2 regions of the Herminiimonas glaciei genome follow, and region 2 is predicted to be linked to the other one. Evidence: predicted binding sites of a transcription regulator. Region 2 holds the regulator's gene; the other holds the start of a gene.

Region 1 (8,034 bases), on a different contig from region 2:
TGGCCCAGCATCGCATCGACTACGAACAGGGTTTCGATCGGTTTGACTGCCGCATGCAGGGCCTTGATTTCCTGCATCATCGCTTCGTCGATGCCGAGGCGACCGGCGGTATCGATGATCAGTACATCGTGGTAATGGCGTTTTGCATAGTCCAGCGCGGCCAGTGCAATGTCGACCGGCTTGTCAGTCGCTTGCGACGGGAAAAAGTCGGCGCCGACCTGGGCGGTGACGGTTTCCAATTGACCGATTGCAGCCGGACGATAGACGTCGGCGGAAACGGTCAGGACTTTTTTCTTTTTTTGCTCGCGCAGGTATTTGGCCAGCTTACCGACGGTAGTGGTTTTACCTGCGCCTTGCAGACCCGCCATCAGGATGATCGCCGGCGGCTGGGTCGCGAAATTAAGTTGCGACGCTTCCGGGCCGAGATCGGCACCCATGATCGCAGCCAGTTCGCGCTGGACCACGCCGACCAGTGCCTGGCCCGGCGTCAGCGAGCCGACGACATCTTCGCCCATCGCTTTTTCCTTGACGCGGCTGATGAATTCGCGCACGGCGGGCAGGGCAACGTCGGCCTCGAGCAGGGCCAGACGGACTTCGCGCAGCATTTCTGCAGTATTGGTTTCCGTCAGGCGCGCTTCTCCGCGCATGGTTTTGACGGCTTTGGCTAAGCGTTGGGTAAGATTGTCGAGCATGGATAGTGGCTGGTATGAGTCAAAGGTGATGCAACAGGCGACAGCGGCGAAAACAAACTTCGGCCTGCTGCGGCGACTAGCCTCATTTTAACCGATGCACCGCCGGATGCGCCGGGATGGCTGAGATAGTTGCAGCGTTGCTATCTATATAGTGTGCGCCGCCGCAGCCGGGCAAATTTTTATCGTGCAAATGCATCTTGTATAAGCGTTTTGGCCCGGCTAATGGTAATGTCACGGGAGCAATTTCGCCGCAGACACAAAGGTGCTGCCGACGATCCTGCAAAAGCGGCGGCCTGCCGCTGGTAGCGACCGGGCGCAGGCCTTACATGGTGTAAACTTAAGCGATGTACACATACTTCTTTGTCTTGGCTGCATTGTTTTACGCAGCTTGCGCATTCTTGCCGGCTAAGCAACGCACGGCAATTTCAACCGGCACCCTGATCGGCTGGCTGTTGCACGGCGCTGCGCTATGGGTCGATGTCATTGGCCATGGCGCCTTGCGCATGGGGTTTGCCATCATGTTGTCCGGCGCCTTATGGATTTCGGTCGCGGTTTACTGGCTGGAAAACCGAAATTTCAGCCTTGATGGTTTGCGCATCCTGGTCTTGCCCTGTGCCGCAGTCGGGGTATTGCTGCCGACCGTATTCCCCGGCAGTATGATTCCGCTCGATGGCAAGTCCGCCTTGTTCCCCTGGCATATCGCGATTGCGATGCTGGCCTACAGCACTTTGACGATTGCCGCTTTCCACGCGGTCCTGATGGCCTTGCAGGAATCCAAGCTGCATACCCGCCTGAGCGTACAAAAGACCGGCTGGTTTGCGTTGGCGATCGACAGATTGCCGGCCCTGCTGACGATGGAAAAATTGCTGTTCCGCCTGATCGGTATCGGTTTCTTCCTGTTGACCCTGACCGTGTTGTCGGGTGTCGTGTTTTCCGAAGAGTTATTTGGCAAGGCCTTCAAGTGGGAACATAAAACCATCTTCACCATGCTGTCGTGGATCCTGTTCGGTGTCTTGCTGGCAGGGCGCAGATGGCGCGGCTGGCGCGGCAAGACGGCGCTCAGTTTTACCCTGACCGGTTTCACCACCTTGTTCCTGGCCTATGTCGGCAGCCGCTTCGTGTTTGAAGTGATCTTGCACCGGAGCCTTGCATGAAGTTCTTGTTGTGGGCTGGTGTGATCGTCGCAGTGATCTGGATGCTGCGCAGCAAGAAAGCGAATAAGGCCGAAGCACCAAAAGCCAAGGCTTCAGCAGCGTCCACGCGTGAGATTGAAGCGATGCTGAGTTGCGCCCATTGCGGTACACATTTCCCCGCATCCGAGGCGGTGCGGGATGGTTCCGATCGGGTATTTTGCAGCGATGAACATCGCCGTCAGCACGTGGCGCACTGATACATGACGCAAACCAAACCGGTGTTGGCGGATACACGCGATACCTTCTGGCGGACCTTGCAGGCTTTTGCCCTGACCCGCACGCTGATAGCCGGCGTCTTGCTCGCTTACTTCGGCATGGGCGCCACCAAGTTGTGGCAGCACAAGGATAATTTCTGGAGTGCCTGCATCGTTTATCTGGTGCTGGCGCTGTTGTTCGTCGTCTTGTCCTTATATTGGCGGCGGCGCTTCCTGTTGCAGGTAGTGGTCCAGGTAGCTGTCGATATTGCCGGTATCACCCTGCTGTACCTGACGGCGGGCGGTATCAAGAGCGGCCTTGCCATCCTCTACCTGTTCCCGCTGGCCGGTGGTGCCATCCTGGCGCCGCTGGTGCTGGCGCTATTCTTCGTGTCCGCCGTGACGCTGTTACTGCTGGCGGAAAACGGTTACCAGCTGCTGAATGAAAATGCCGATATTTCATCGTCACAAGTGGGTTTGTATTGCGCGGCGTTCTTCATCATTATCTTTGCAATCAACCGGCTTGCGGCCCGCCTGATCAAACAGGAAACGCTGGCGCGCGGCCGCGGTCGTGCCCTGCATGTGCAGCAGGCAATTAATCGCCTGGTCATTGCGGATATGGAAGACGGCATCCTGGTGGTAGATCGCAAAGGACGTGTCCTCACGAGTAATCCGGCGGCGGCCCGGATGCTGGGCCTGTCGTTCCCGCATGAAGGCGATTACGGCAAGTTATCCGATATGGTGTGGCTGGCGCCGATAGCTGCGGCGTATTCCGCATGGGGCGCACGTTCCGGTTTGCGCGTACCGACCCAGCCACATACACAGCAACAAACGCCGACTTTTGTTTTTATCAAACACACCGAAGAAAATACATTACAGGGTGGCAGCACGATCATGGGCGGTCGGCGCGAATTGATGACGCATTTAAAACTGCGCTTTGCGCGGGTCGATGCCGATGGCGTACTGGAAGACCGGGTCGTGATTTTCCTGCAGGATGTGACTGAAATTGAAAACCAGGCACAACAACTGAAGCTGGCATCGATGGGCCGGCTCACTGCCAGCATTGCGCACGAGGTGCGCAATCCCCTGTCGGCGATCGGTCATGCGACCTCGCTATTAAAAGAAGATGAGCTCAGCGCCGGCCAGCAGCGCCTGCTTGCCATCATCAGTGACAATGTGGCGCGCCTGAACCGGATGATCGAAGACATCCTGAAGTTGTCGCGCAAGGCGCACCAGTACCATGAACCGCTGTGCCTCAGCCTGCTGTTCGATGATCTCCTGAGCGAATTAAGTGAAATACATGAGATCAAGGATGGCATGATCGCGGTGGCGGATATGAAGCCATATAAAGTCCGTTTCGATCCGTTGCATTTGCGCGAAATCGTCTTGAACTTGCTGACAAATGCGTTACGCTACGCCAGTGGAGCCCCCGCCAGCATACGTGTATATATAGTGGCGATGCCCGGGCATCGGCTGGAATTGCACGTGCAGGACGACGGGGTGCAGATTAGCTCGGCGGTACGGGCCCATTTGTTTGAACCGTTTTATACGACGTCGAACAAGGGTACCGGCCTCGGCCTGTACCTGGCGCGCGAGCTGTGCCTGAATAATGGCGCGATGCTGAACTATGAATACCGGAAGGATGATGAACACGGTTCGCCATCCGGCCGCTTTGTGATTACTTTTGCCACTAACGAAGCTGTTTAAATGTCCTCCAACCGTACAAGCTGCGCATCATGACTTCTCCTCGTATTCTTATCGTCGATGATGAGGCGGACCTGCGCGAGTTGCTGGAAATTACACTCGTCAAAATGGGCCTAGATATCGACAGTGCGCAGAATCTGGCAGTCGCCCGCGATTATCTGAAACAACATGAATATGCATTGGTACTGACCGATATGCGTTTGCCGGACGGCTTGGGCATAGAGTTGGTGCAGGAAATTACCTCGCAATACAAAAATACCCCGGTGGCCGTGATTACCGCTTTTGGCAGTGCCGACAATGCGGTGGTTGCCCTGAAAGCCGGTGCCTTCGATTATTTGTCGAAGCCGGTAGGGCTGGAACAGTTACGTGTCATGGTGCGTTCCGCTTTGCGCATCAGCCAGGCTGATGAGCAGCCGAGTACCAAAGTGGCGGTGCCGCCGGCCTTGCGCCTGATGGGGCAATCGGAAGCGATGCTGGCCTTGCGTGCGCAAATTGCCCGCCTGGCGCGCAGCATGGCTCCGGTCGCCATCAGCGGTGAATCGGGCAGCGGCAAGGAATTGGCCGCCCGTGATATCCATGCACAGAGCGCGCGCAGCGACAAACCATTTGTAGCCGTCAATTGCGGCGCAATTCCGGAAGCGCTGATGGAAGCCGAATTCTTTGGTTACCGTAAAGGTGCGTTTACCGGTGCGGTGGATGACCGTGATGGATTCTTCCAGGCTGCCAATGGTGGCACCCTGCTGCTGGACGAGGTGGCGGACCTGCCGCTGGCAATGCAGGTCAAACTGCTGCGCGCGATCCAGGAGCGCCGGGTGCGTAAAGTGGGGGCGACGGCGGAAGAACCGGTCGATGTCCGTATTATTAGTGCGACGCATCAAAACCTGCACGATTGCGTTGGGCGCGGCACCTTCCGCCAGGATTTGTATTACCGCCTGAATGTGATCGAGTTGAATCTGCCGCCTTTGCGCGAGCGCCTCGATGATGTTGCCTTGTTGGGCAGGGCGATCCTGACCCGCCTGGATGCCGGGCAGGCGAAATTGACGCCGACGGCGCTGGAAGCTTTGCTTGCTTATTCCTTCCCCGGCAATGTGCGCGAACTGGAAAATATACTGGAGCGCGCGCTGGCCTTTGCCAATGATGGCGTGATCGAGGTGACGGACCTGGTATTGAAAGCTGCGCATACGCCGAAAGTCGTTGCTGTGGCAGAAACAGCTGAATCGACGGCAATCTCCGAACCACCCGTCGCCGCAGCGGATGCCAAGCCGTTGGCAGCGATTAATGATTTACCCGGTTCGCTGCCCGACCACCTGGATGATGTGGAGCGCGAAATCATCCGCCGCGCCTTGAGCAAAACCCAGTTCAATCGGACCCAGGCTGCCGAATTACTCGGCATCAGCTTCCGCCAGCTGCGTTATCGGATGCAGCGGCTGGACATCAATGCACCGGAATAAGGCTTTGGGCCAACCATCGTCACAGTTTCAAATCGACGCCGCTGGATGGGCCGTCGGTGCGCAGCATGTGCCTTCGCCCAATTTTGACGCACGGGCAGAAGGAACAGAAATTGCCTTACTGGTGATACATAACATCAGTTTGCCACCATCGCAGTTTGGTGGTCCGTATATTGCTGACCTGTTCCTGAACAAATTGGATTATGATGCCGACCCGTATTTTGATCAGTTGCGGCCTTTGCGCGTTTCTGCGCATTTCCTGATCCGGCGCGATGGTACGGTGCTGCAGTTCGTCTCGGCCCATGACCGGGCCTGGCATGCCGGCGTTTCGTCCTTTTGCGGACAAGAGCGTTGCAATGATTTTTCGATCGGCATTGAACTGGAAGGTACCGATTTTGACGCTTTTGCGGATGCACAGTACACCGCACTGGCGGCTTTGACGGTGGCGCTGAAAGCAGCTTATCCGCTGATGCATGTAACCGGGCACGAAGATATTGCACCCGGCCGCAAAACGGATCCGGGTCCATTTTTCGATTGGGCCGAATATCAGGCGCGCTATCGTGTGCAGCAAAAACAGGCAAATATAGGCGAGGCCGCACCAGATTTGGCTTTCCGCTTAATGTAAAAAATGCAGCTATGCAATCCCATATATTCTTATAAAAAAATATATCTGAAACTGCTGAAAAATTGATTGCATCCTCGAGTTTCACGCACTAGAATTAGTGCAGATCGTGATTTTCGCACTAGATGTAGTGAGTTTTCGGTCCCGCCTTAAGTTTGTTCAGGTAGATGCACCTTCAAGCAATTTGTTAATTCATATGAAGTAAGGGCTCTGGGCAGATGCCATATATAAGTAAAACAATGTCGGCATGGGCGTTCAACGTAGATCTCTGCGTTCTTGGCTGCGGCTTTGGTTTGGTTCCGCGGCTGTCATCCAGGAAAAACAATTTCGTGAAACCGGCGGTAGCCGGTTTTCTCTCTTAAAAAAAGTACGGCAATATTGCCAGCAATCCCTATTGAAGGAGTCGTAATGCTCTCTACGCAAGAAATTTCAGCCAAGTCACCGACAGAAATTGGCAACATCGCGTCCCTCGCGGTTGCACCGTCGACCTCCAATACACAGACCGTTGGTCTGGGCGAACATCGCATTATTCGTCGTAATGGCGCGGTAGTTGGTTTCGAGCCATCGAAGATTTCCATCGCTGTGACTAAAGCGTTTTTGGCTGTTAACGGCGGCCAGGGCGCAGCATCGGCACGCGTGCGTGAACTGGTTGAGCAACTGACTTCGAATGTCGTCAACGCCCTGGTGCGTCGCCAGCCGGCCGGTGGCACCTTCCATATTGAAGATATCCAGGATCAGGTTGAATTGGCTTTGATGCGTTCCGGCGAACACGATGTGGCGCGTGCTTACGTGTTGTATCGCGCCAAGCGGATGGAAGAGCGTGCGCAGCAGCAAGCCGCCAAGCCAGTCGCTGAAAGCAATCAATTGCACGTAACGGAAGACGGTCAGCGTCGTCCGCTGGATATGAACCAAGTCCGTGACTTGATCAGCGCCGCATGCATCGGCCTGGAAAAACACGTTGATGCCGAAGCCATCCTGCATGAAACAGTTAAAAACCTGTACGACGGTGTACCGGTTGAAGAATTGCACAAGTCGGCCATCCTGGCAGCGCGCGCGCTGATGGAAAAAGACCCTGCTTACAGCACGGTCACCGCGCGTTTGCTGATGCACACAATTCGTAAAGAAGTATTTGGCCAGGAAGTGGCGCAAGCCGATGCCCCTGAGCAGTACCTGGAATACTTCCCGAAATTCATCAAAAAAGGTATCGAAGCAGAATTGCTGGATGCCAAACTGGGCCAGTTCGACCTGAAAAAACTGGGCGATGCACTGGTTCCTGAGCGCGACCTGCAATTCGGTTACCTCGGCCTGCAAACCCTGTATGACCGTTACTTCCTGCACATCCGTGATACCCGTATCGAAATGCCGCAAGCCTTCTATATGCGCGTAGCGATGGGCCTGGCACTGAACGAAATCAACCGCGAAGAACGCGCCATCGAGTTTTACAACCTGCTGTCCAGCTTCGACTTCATGAGCTCGACTCCAACCCTGTTCAATTCCGGCACCCAGCGTTCACAGCTGTCGTCGTGCTACCTGACCACGGTGGCGGATGACCTCGATGGTATCTACGAAGCGATCAAGGAAAACGCATTGCTGGCGAAATACGCCGGCGGCCTGGGCAATGACTGGACCCCGGTTCGTTCGCTGGGCGCACATATCAAAGGCACCAACGGCCGTTCGCAAGGCGTGGTTCCTTTCCTGAAAGTAGTTAACGACACCGCTGTGGCGGTTAACCAGGGCGGCAAACGCAAGGGCGCAGTCTGCGCTTATCTGGAAACCTGGCACATGGATATCGAGGAATTCCTCGACCTGCGTAAAAACACCGGCGATGACCGCCGTCGTACGCATGACATGAATACCGCTAACTGGATCCCTGACCTGTTCATGAAGCGCGTCATGGAAAAAGGCGAATGGACCCTGTTCTCGCCATCCGATGCACCAGACCTGCACGACAAAGTCGGCAAAGCGTTCGAAGCGGCTTACACCGGTTACGAAGCCAAGGCAGCACGCGGTGAATTGAAGCTGTTCAAGAAAGTCCAGGCACTGGACCTGTGGCGCAAAATGCTGTCGATGCTGTTCGAAACCGGCCATCCATGGATCACATTCAAGGATCCTTGCAACATCCGTTCGCCACAGCAACACGTGGGCGTGGTTCACAGCTCGAACCTGTGCACCGAGATCACA
Region 2 (8,034 bases):
TAATGGCCATCCGCACGCGCTTCGTCACCGGTAATCCATTGGCTGATGCCATTATGCAGCGCGGTCATGCCATCCAGGCTGGCCGCACTCTTCATGCGCACCCACGGCTTGCCATGCTGCATGCGCGACAGGAAGCCGATATTCATTTCCCGTGCTTCCGCTTCCAGTACACCGCAACTGACCTGTATGCCAGCCGCTTCCAGCCGTGCCAGGCCCTGCCCTGCAACCAGCGGATTCGGATCGGCGATCGCCGCCACCACGCGTGCCACCCGTGCTTTTATCAAGGCGTCGGCACACGGCGGTGTACGGCCGTGATGGCTACATGGTTCCAGGGTGACATAGACAGTCGAGCCGCTGACGTCGAAGCCGCGATCTGCGGCATCATTGAGCGCCTGCACTTCGGCATGCGCATGGCCGACCGGTTGCGTATAACCGCTACCGATGACTTTGTTTTCCTTGACGATGACGCAACCGACGCGCGGATTGGGTGTGGTCGTGAACATGCCCTTGGCAGCCAATTCCAATGCCAGTCGTATGCCCTGTACGTCGCTATGAATTTCCACGAGAGTCTTTACCAATGATGAAGTCGTTAATCGATAGCGGCCCGCTTGCCTTCAGCAGCCTGCCTTGCGCGGATTGCAAACGCGTGGCCGACCCAGGAAGTTGATGACGAGCTTGCGCGAATGTGGCCCCAGTTCCAACAACCAATGTCCGGACTGTGCGATCTGCTTACCCGCATTGCTACGGCTACGGCCGCTACCGTTGAATGCGATATATTGTACTTTCGAATCGCTAAAGCGAGGCGTGATACGCAGATCCCGGATATTGGCACGGTAGGAATGGATGATCAGCTCGTCCTGGTCCGGCCGCTGGTTATTGTTTTCATCGACAAAAACCAGCCAGCCATTACTCCATTGCCGCCCATCCAGCGGCACCAAGTCGACCCGCCGCCCACGATGGATCGCCTCAGAGCGCGCCATGTTGACCGCCATAAACAAGGCATTGCTACTCGTCGTCAGGCGCTGGCTTTGGATCAGGCTGGAAAAACCGGGAATGGCGACTGCCAGCAGCGCCGCGCTTATCGACAGGATGACCAGCAGCTCGATCAGCGTGAGTCCATCTGACACTGGATGACGCTGCATCGCCTTACCAGCAATCATTCGCAGCCGCGGATTTGTCACCACGGCTATCGAGGGTCAGGGTGCCGCACACGAAATCGCGGTAGGACGCATCTACCCTGTCAGTACCGGGTCGGGCCATCAGGCGTATGCAATGACGGATTCCGCTACTGTCACAAGCTTCAGCACTAATTTCATAGGAGCTGCTCTGTTCACTGGTACCGGAGTACCAACTGAATTGCCGCTCATGTTCATCGCCAGAAGTCGCAGAGAAAGGCAAGTAAGTCGTATGTACCGAATAATAACGTTCCTGCTGCTGCATCAACCGCATCAAAGCGGCACGCCCTTCCGCCCGCTTACTCTTGATGACTGCATTCTGATACGAAGGAATCGCCAGGGTCGCCAACAAGGCAACGATAAGCAGCGCTACCACTATTTCTATCAGTGTAAAACCGCTGTTCACTCGCATCGCCGCCCCTGGCATTTTCTGTCAACAAGCGACAATTCCGGCCAATTGATCATTTCGCGCCAGCTCAGCCGCCCAGCCCGCAGCGGTGCCTGGATAACGGACGCACCTGCAGGTAGTGATTTACGATAAACAGTTTGCAGCACTACCTGGGTAGTCTCGCGTGCGCCGAAGCCGATTGCCGTCACCCGATAGAAATACGCCGGCTTGCCGCTGAATTGGCTAATACTTTTATCGTCCAGTAATTCGATTGCATAGCGTGGAGCCCTGGCTGGCAAAGAGCCCGCACCAAAAGGAAAGGCATTCCCGGTAAAACGACCATAAGCCACGGTATGCACGGTAAGCGGCGCATCATCGGTAAAATCGAGAGTCTTCCAGGTCGGTGTCCTGCCATCTGCAATGGCGCGACACAAACCCAGATAGACGTTCTGTATGCCGCTGCCGCAGGAACTATCACCAGTCTCGGGAAAGCCCGGACTACTCTCGGCAGAGAAAATATAGCTGCGCGATTCACTGATATCAGGTGAATGCCGGATATCCAGTTCAGCATCAAGCAATGCTGCTTCCGCCGCCTGGAAAGCGATCAGTCTGTCCCTGTCATTGCGCGCCGTCTTTTCTCCCTGCAGCGCAATCTGTGCCGTGGCAACTCCCAACAACAGTACCAGTAGCAACATGATGAGCGTAGTGAACAAGGTCGCGCCGACTTGCAGCCTGCTGCATCGGTGTGGATATGTCTTCATGGTGCCGAGCCGCCAATATCGTTACGCAGCAATATGGTTTGCGTAAACACTTTCCTGATGCGCTTTTGCACGGCAGGCGGCAGGTTTTTCTCGTCGATGCGCGTACCTTTATCATCGGAGCGCCCATAGGCCCTGCCGAATAAATAATGGACCTCGCGTGGCACATCTGTCCGGGCTGTCTGTTCGCTGCGTATCAACAGCGATACCCTGATGGAACGTATCCTTTTCCAATATGTCCTGCGATTTTTATCGGCTGCACGGGCTAGCGCATTTTCACCTGTCAGCGGCATGGCATCATCGAGGGCATCGAGATCATTGGCATTGATAAAGCGATCTGCGAGCCCGTCGCCATCAACATCTACACCATACAAAACCTGGAACGATTCAACACCACGGGCAATCGCATCAGCGCTCCATCCCTTCTGCGAGCGATATTTGCAGCGCAATTCGGGTTCACCGCCACTGTCCCGCGCCACATAGAAAATACTCCAGCCGCGTGCTTCATCCGCATGTTGCTGCGAAGCGGGCGCAGGCACAATCAAGCCGGCACAATTGACGATCACTTCACCATCACCAAAGAAACGCAGGGCCAACACATCGCTGCCATGCACGGTAGCCGAAGATGCCGCCTCCGCCAATGCCGGACCAGTCCGTTTCAGGCTGCGCGCATCCATGCCCATGATGTCGGGGCTGAAGTCCGCCGTGCGACGGATCGGAGTACCGTCGCCATCCCGGTTTTCATAGCCGGCCTGGCGAATGGAGCGCGACAACATTTCAATCGCATAAGGCCCGGTCTCCTGCACCTGTGCGTTTTGATCCTGCGCCAGATAAGCGGCTTTCCCAGATAAGAGCAAACCGGTAGCACTCAGGATGACAAACAAACCCAGGCTCAGCGCGATCATGAGTTCAATCATCGTCAAACCTGTTTCGTATTCCCGGCAGGTGGCGGATTTCATGTCGATCCCAATGCCAGCATCAGCACGACTACAGGAGCAGGGGCCACGGCATCTGCTTCTTTCCCCGCCCACGCTATCTTGATTGCGATGGCGGCATTCGGAGCATGCATGCAATCCCAGCGGTACTGCCGCCGCGCGCTATCCCATGGCTGTGCATCCCGGCAAATGCGAAGACGCGCATCAGGAAAATCCTGCGCGACGCGGTGCAGAAAATACTGGATGTCGAAACCGGCCGGTTCACCGACATGGGTAACAGACGCTGGATAATCAATGCCAAGGTAAGGATTGCTTTGCGTCGCTGCGCTATGCGCCGACATCGCATCGGCCATTTCAACAGCCAGGTGCAAAGCCTTGGTCTGCAAAGCGGAGTGCTGTGACGTGCGCAATGCAGTCAATTGCATACCGACGGCACCGACTACGCCAACTGCCAGTACGAATATGGAAACCAGGACTTCCATCAATGAAAATCCGTTTTCTGCAGAAGTCGTCATGCCTTCCCTCCGTCGAAACGTTCGAATGCGAGCGGATATTCTGTGAAGGCGATGGGTTTCTTCGTATCCCATCAATATGGGAATTACAGCGTTCAGGCGGCCGGATTCATCCCGAAAGCAGGGGAATCGTTTTTAATCTGGAATGTTTTAAAAGGAATCAGCCTATCGCCAGCGCGATCACGCCGACTGCAATAAAGATGGCGCCTATCAGCCTTTGAATGCGATCACCTTCTTTCAACAGGTGACCGCCGATAATGGCAGCAAAGAGCATGGATACTTCACGCGCTGGCGCCACATGCGACAAGGGAGCCAGCTTCACCGCGTACAGCACGAGTACATAGGATACGGGACTGATGGCACCGACGATCAATGCATACTTCCACTGCTTCTTCCACAAGCTGGCTGCCGTCGCGCGATCCTGAAAATAAGTCGGAGCCAGTATGACGATACGAATAAAATTCCCCATGTAATCGATCAGGATCGGCGACATCAGCATGAACTTGACCGCATAGCCATCCACCACGGTATAACTGGCAATGAAGGCCCCCGTCAGCAAGCCGTAGAAGATGCCGACATGCACCCGTTTACGTTGTACCGGATCCCTGGCCGCAAGGAAAAGTTTGGGACCACCGGCAATCAGGAATACCCCCAGCACAACCCCAGCTATACCCGCGATGCCGAGTGTCGATATATGCTCCCCCAGCAACATCAGTGCCGCCATCGATGACAGCAAAGGACCTGAACCGCGTGCCAGTGGGTAAACAACCGTCAAGTCTGCCTTGCGATACCCGCGTAGCAACACCACGTAATAAATGACATGCAGGATACCGCTGACAAGGATCACTATCCATTCGTCCCAGCCCCAACCCGGCACTACATTCCATGCCAGGCTTACGCCAAGCGGGGTCCAGACCAGGGCAAGGAAGAGACTGGTGAATAAGGCAAAGCGCGCATCACCACCGGCACGCTTGGCGACAATATTCCAGCCGGCATGGATAAAACCGGCAGTGATGAGTAGAGCGAGGGCGGAAAAAGACATGGGAAATTTGCTGCAATGACTAAGCCTGGCGATCAGGCATTCACATTTTCAAAAGCCTGTTTGATGTAAGCCGCGAGATGTTTGCTCTTGATCTCAGCCAGGCTGTGTATCTTGATATGACGGCGCAGCTTGCCCTTGCCTTCAAGGACCTGCCACTCATCATGCAAATCACAACCGCGGCCGAATTCAATTGAGATGTGTTCGGCGTAGGCAAATACGCCGCAAAAGTCTTTCGGCGCGGCAAACATGAAGCCGCCGTACATCACACGTTCGGAAGCCTGTTTCACTTCTGTATAGATGACGCGCCGTGCTGCCGCTACCAGTTCATGACGCTCGGGATTAACCAGGCGAATATCATTGAGCAGCTGTTCGACCCTTGCGTCCGTCATTTCGCCGGTTTGCGCTCGCGCCCTACTTCGGCAATTGCATCCTGGAATTCGGCGACGTCTTCAAAGCTCTTGTAAACCGAAGCGAAGCGGATATAGGCAATCTTGTCGAGGCGCTGCAATTCACGCATGACCAGTTCACCGATCTGGCCGGAGATGACTTCGCGCTCGCCGCTGGACAGCAGCTTTTGTTCTATACGATGGATGGCGGCATCGACCGCTTCTGCGGAAACCGGACGCTTGCGCAAGGCCAGTTGCAAGCTGCCCTGCAATTTCTTTGGATCAAAATCGGTACGGCTGCCATTCTTCTTTACCACCACCGGCATCGTCAGTTCGATGCGTTCGTAGGTCGTGAAGCGCTTGTCGCAGCTGGTGCAACGGCGGCGCCGGCGAATGCTATCGCCTTCCTCGGAGACACGTGTGTCGAGGACCTGGGTATCGTCGTGCTGGCAAAAAGGACATTTCATCGCGGTGCCTGGCCTTCAAGGTCATTACGTCAGCAAAAATTGTTCGTCGGCAAATTATGCCGGACAAATAGCTATACTACTTAAGCCAACATCCCAAAATGGCCTTGTCCGGAACAATTATCCCGACAAGGCCATTTTGTAGCGCCCTTCATGCTGCCGAAGGGCGCTGTACCACTACACAAACTTTAAATCAAAATACTCAACCGTAGACCGGGAATGCATCCGTCAGCTTTTTCACTTCAGCCTTGACGCGTTCGATGGTCGCGGCATCGTTAGGATTTTCCAATACATCGGCGATCAGGTTACCGACTTTGGTCGCTTCCGCTTCCTTGAAACCACGGGTCGTCATGGCCGGGCTGCCGAGACGGATGCCCGAGGTGACGAATGGTTTTTCCGGATCGTTAGGGATCGCATTCTTGTTGCAGGTAATGTGCGCGGAACCGAGCAGGTTTTCTGCGTCTTTACCGGTAATCTTCTTCGCGCGCAAATCAACCAGCATCACATGCGATTCGGTACGGTTGGAAACGATACGCAAACCACGTGCGATCAATGCCTTCGCCAATGCGTCGGCGTTTTTCACGACTTGTTGCTGGTAGGTTTTGAACTCAGGTGCCAGTGCTTCCTTGAACGCCACCGCTTTACCGGCAATCACGTGCATCAAAGGACCGCCTTGCAAGCCCGGGAAGATCGCCGAGTTGATGATTTTTTCGTGTTCGGCTTTCATCAGGATGAAGCCGCCACGTGGACCGCGCAACGATTTATGCGTAGTCGAAGTAACGAAGTCTGCGAATGGCACCGGATTCGGGTATTCGCCTGCTGCGATCAAACCGGCGTAGTGCGCCATGTCGACCATGAAGTAAGCGCCGATTTCCTTGGCGATTTTGGCGAAGCGTTCGAAGTCGATGCGCAATGCGTAAGCGGATGCACCGGCGATGATCAGCTTCGGCTTGTGTTCACGTGCCAGGCGTTCCATCGCGTCGTAATCGATTTCTTCCTTGTCGTTCAGGCCGTAGGAAACAACGTTGAACCATTTGCCCGACATATTCAATGCCATGCCGTGCGTCAGGTGACCGCCTTCGGCCAGCGACATACCCATGATAGTGTCGCCTGGTTTCAGGACTGCCAGAAACACGCCCTGGTTGGCTTGCGAACCGGAGTTAGGTTGTACGTTGGCCGCATCGGCGCCGTACAGCTGCTTGAGGCGGTCGATCGCCAGTTGCTCGACGATATCTACATATTCGCAACCACCGTAGTAACGCTTGCCCGGATAACCTTCGGCGTATTTATTGGTCAGTTGCGTGCCTTGCGCTTCCATTACCGCCGGCGACGTGTAGTTCTCGGATGCGATCAGCTCGATGTGCTCTTGCTGACGGGTATTTTCCTTCTGGATGGCCGACCACAGTTCTGCGTCTGTTTTTGCGAGGGTCTGGTCTTTTGAAAACATGAATCACTCCAATCGTTCAAAAAAATGGGCAGGAAGCTAATATCGAACACAAACCGCGACAAAGTCACGACTTGCCAATACAACACTACCTGGGATCGAATGAGGAGGCCGGAAACGGAATTGACAGGCAGCCTCAGTCGTACTCTCCATTCGGGCTACCCAGGCGCACGGCAATGAAATCTCACGCTTCACGGTGGGTAAGCCCACCTTACGACGTAATTTACCTATAAACAGCAGGAAAACCAGTCGGATTCGCCAGTCACGTGAGACGAAATGGTGCAAGGATTCTACGACAAGCGCCTGTTTTCGGCAAGCAGCACACTTGTTCACAGACGATAAACAAATGACAATATCCAGGCCCTCCCCGCCACCCATGACGGCACTGATACAATTCTGCATCCGCAAAGTCTGGCAGGAAGGAATGTCCCTCTTCCCCAGCCATGCCACCCACCCGCATCACGAATGGATTGCCGCACAATATGAAAATCGCCACCTGGAACGTCAACTCACTCAAAGTCCGCCTGCCGCAAGTCTTGCAATGGCTGACAGACAATCCGGTCGATGTGCTGTGCCTGCAGGAAACCAAAACCGTCGATGAAAAATTCCCACTGGCGGAAATTGAAGCCGCCGGTTACCACGTCGTGTACACCGGGCAAAAAACCTATAACGGCGTCGCCATCCTGTCGCGCCACCCGATTGATGATGTGGTGAAAAACAATCCACTGTTTGACGATGAACATCAACGCATCATCATCGGCACGATCCAGGGCGTGCGCATCATCTGCGCTTATATCCCGAATGGGCAGTCATTGGAATCGGATAAATACCAATACAAATTGCGTTGGCTGGCAGGCTTGCATGAATTGCTCGCGCATGAATTGAAGCAGCATGAAAACGTCGCGCTGCTCGGCGACTACAACATCGCCC

The links. Region 2 encodes NrdR, which represses ribonucleotide reductase genes. Its sites were predicted from a motif close to CACNANATNTNGTG; they were not measured.
Positions count from the first base shown of each region.
Region 1: a site for NrdR is predicted at 5,973-5,986, ahead of ACFQPC_RS15590 (ribonucleoside-diphosphate reductase subunit alpha). Genes of this name have one in related genera too.

Region 1 covers NZ_JBHTBU010000002.1:976,526-984,559, forward strand. The annotation lists gene ffh (signal recognition particle protein) at 1-692, opposite strand, end outside; gene ACFQPC_RS15565 (cytochrome C assembly family protein) at 1,037-1,846, shown strand; gene ACFQPC_RS15570 (PP0621 family protein) at 1,843-2,082, shown strand; gene ACFQPC_RS15575 (sensor histidine kinase) at 2,086-3,786, shown strand; gene ACFQPC_RS15580 (sigma-54-dependent transcriptional regulator) at 3,816-5,234, shown strand; gene ampD (1,6-anhydro-N-acetylmuramyl-L-alanine amidase AmpD) at 5,221-5,856, shown strand; gene ACFQPC_RS15590 (ribonucleoside-diphosphate reductase subunit alpha) at 6,262-8,034, shown strand, end outside.
Region 2 covers NZ_JBHTBU010000001.1:362,863-370,896, reverse strand. The annotation lists gene ribD (bifunctional diaminohydroxyphosphoribosylaminopyrimidine deaminase/5-amino-6-(5-phosphoribosylamino)uracil reductase RibD) at 1-563, opposite strand, end outside; gene ACFQPC_RS01745 (GspH/FimT family pseudopilin) at 615-1,142, opposite strand; gene ACFQPC_RS01740 (type IV pilin protein) at 1,147-1,587, opposite strand; gene ACFQPC_RS01735 (pilus assembly PilX family protein) at 1,578-2,324, opposite strand; gene ACFQPC_RS01730 (PilW family protein) at 2,321-3,280, opposite strand; gene pilV (type IV pilus modification protein PilV) at 3,277-3,771, opposite strand; gene ACFQPC_RS01720 (EamA family transporter) at 3,929-4,810, opposite strand; gene ACFQPC_RS01715 (DUF1801 domain-containing protein) at 4,843-5,199, opposite strand; gene nrdR (transcriptional regulator NrdR) at 5,196-5,663, opposite strand; gene glyA (serine hydroxymethyltransferase) at 5,863-7,107, opposite strand; ZMP/ZTP riboswitch at 7,258-7,380, opposite strand; gene xth (exodeoxyribonuclease III) at 7,587-8,034, shown strand, end outside.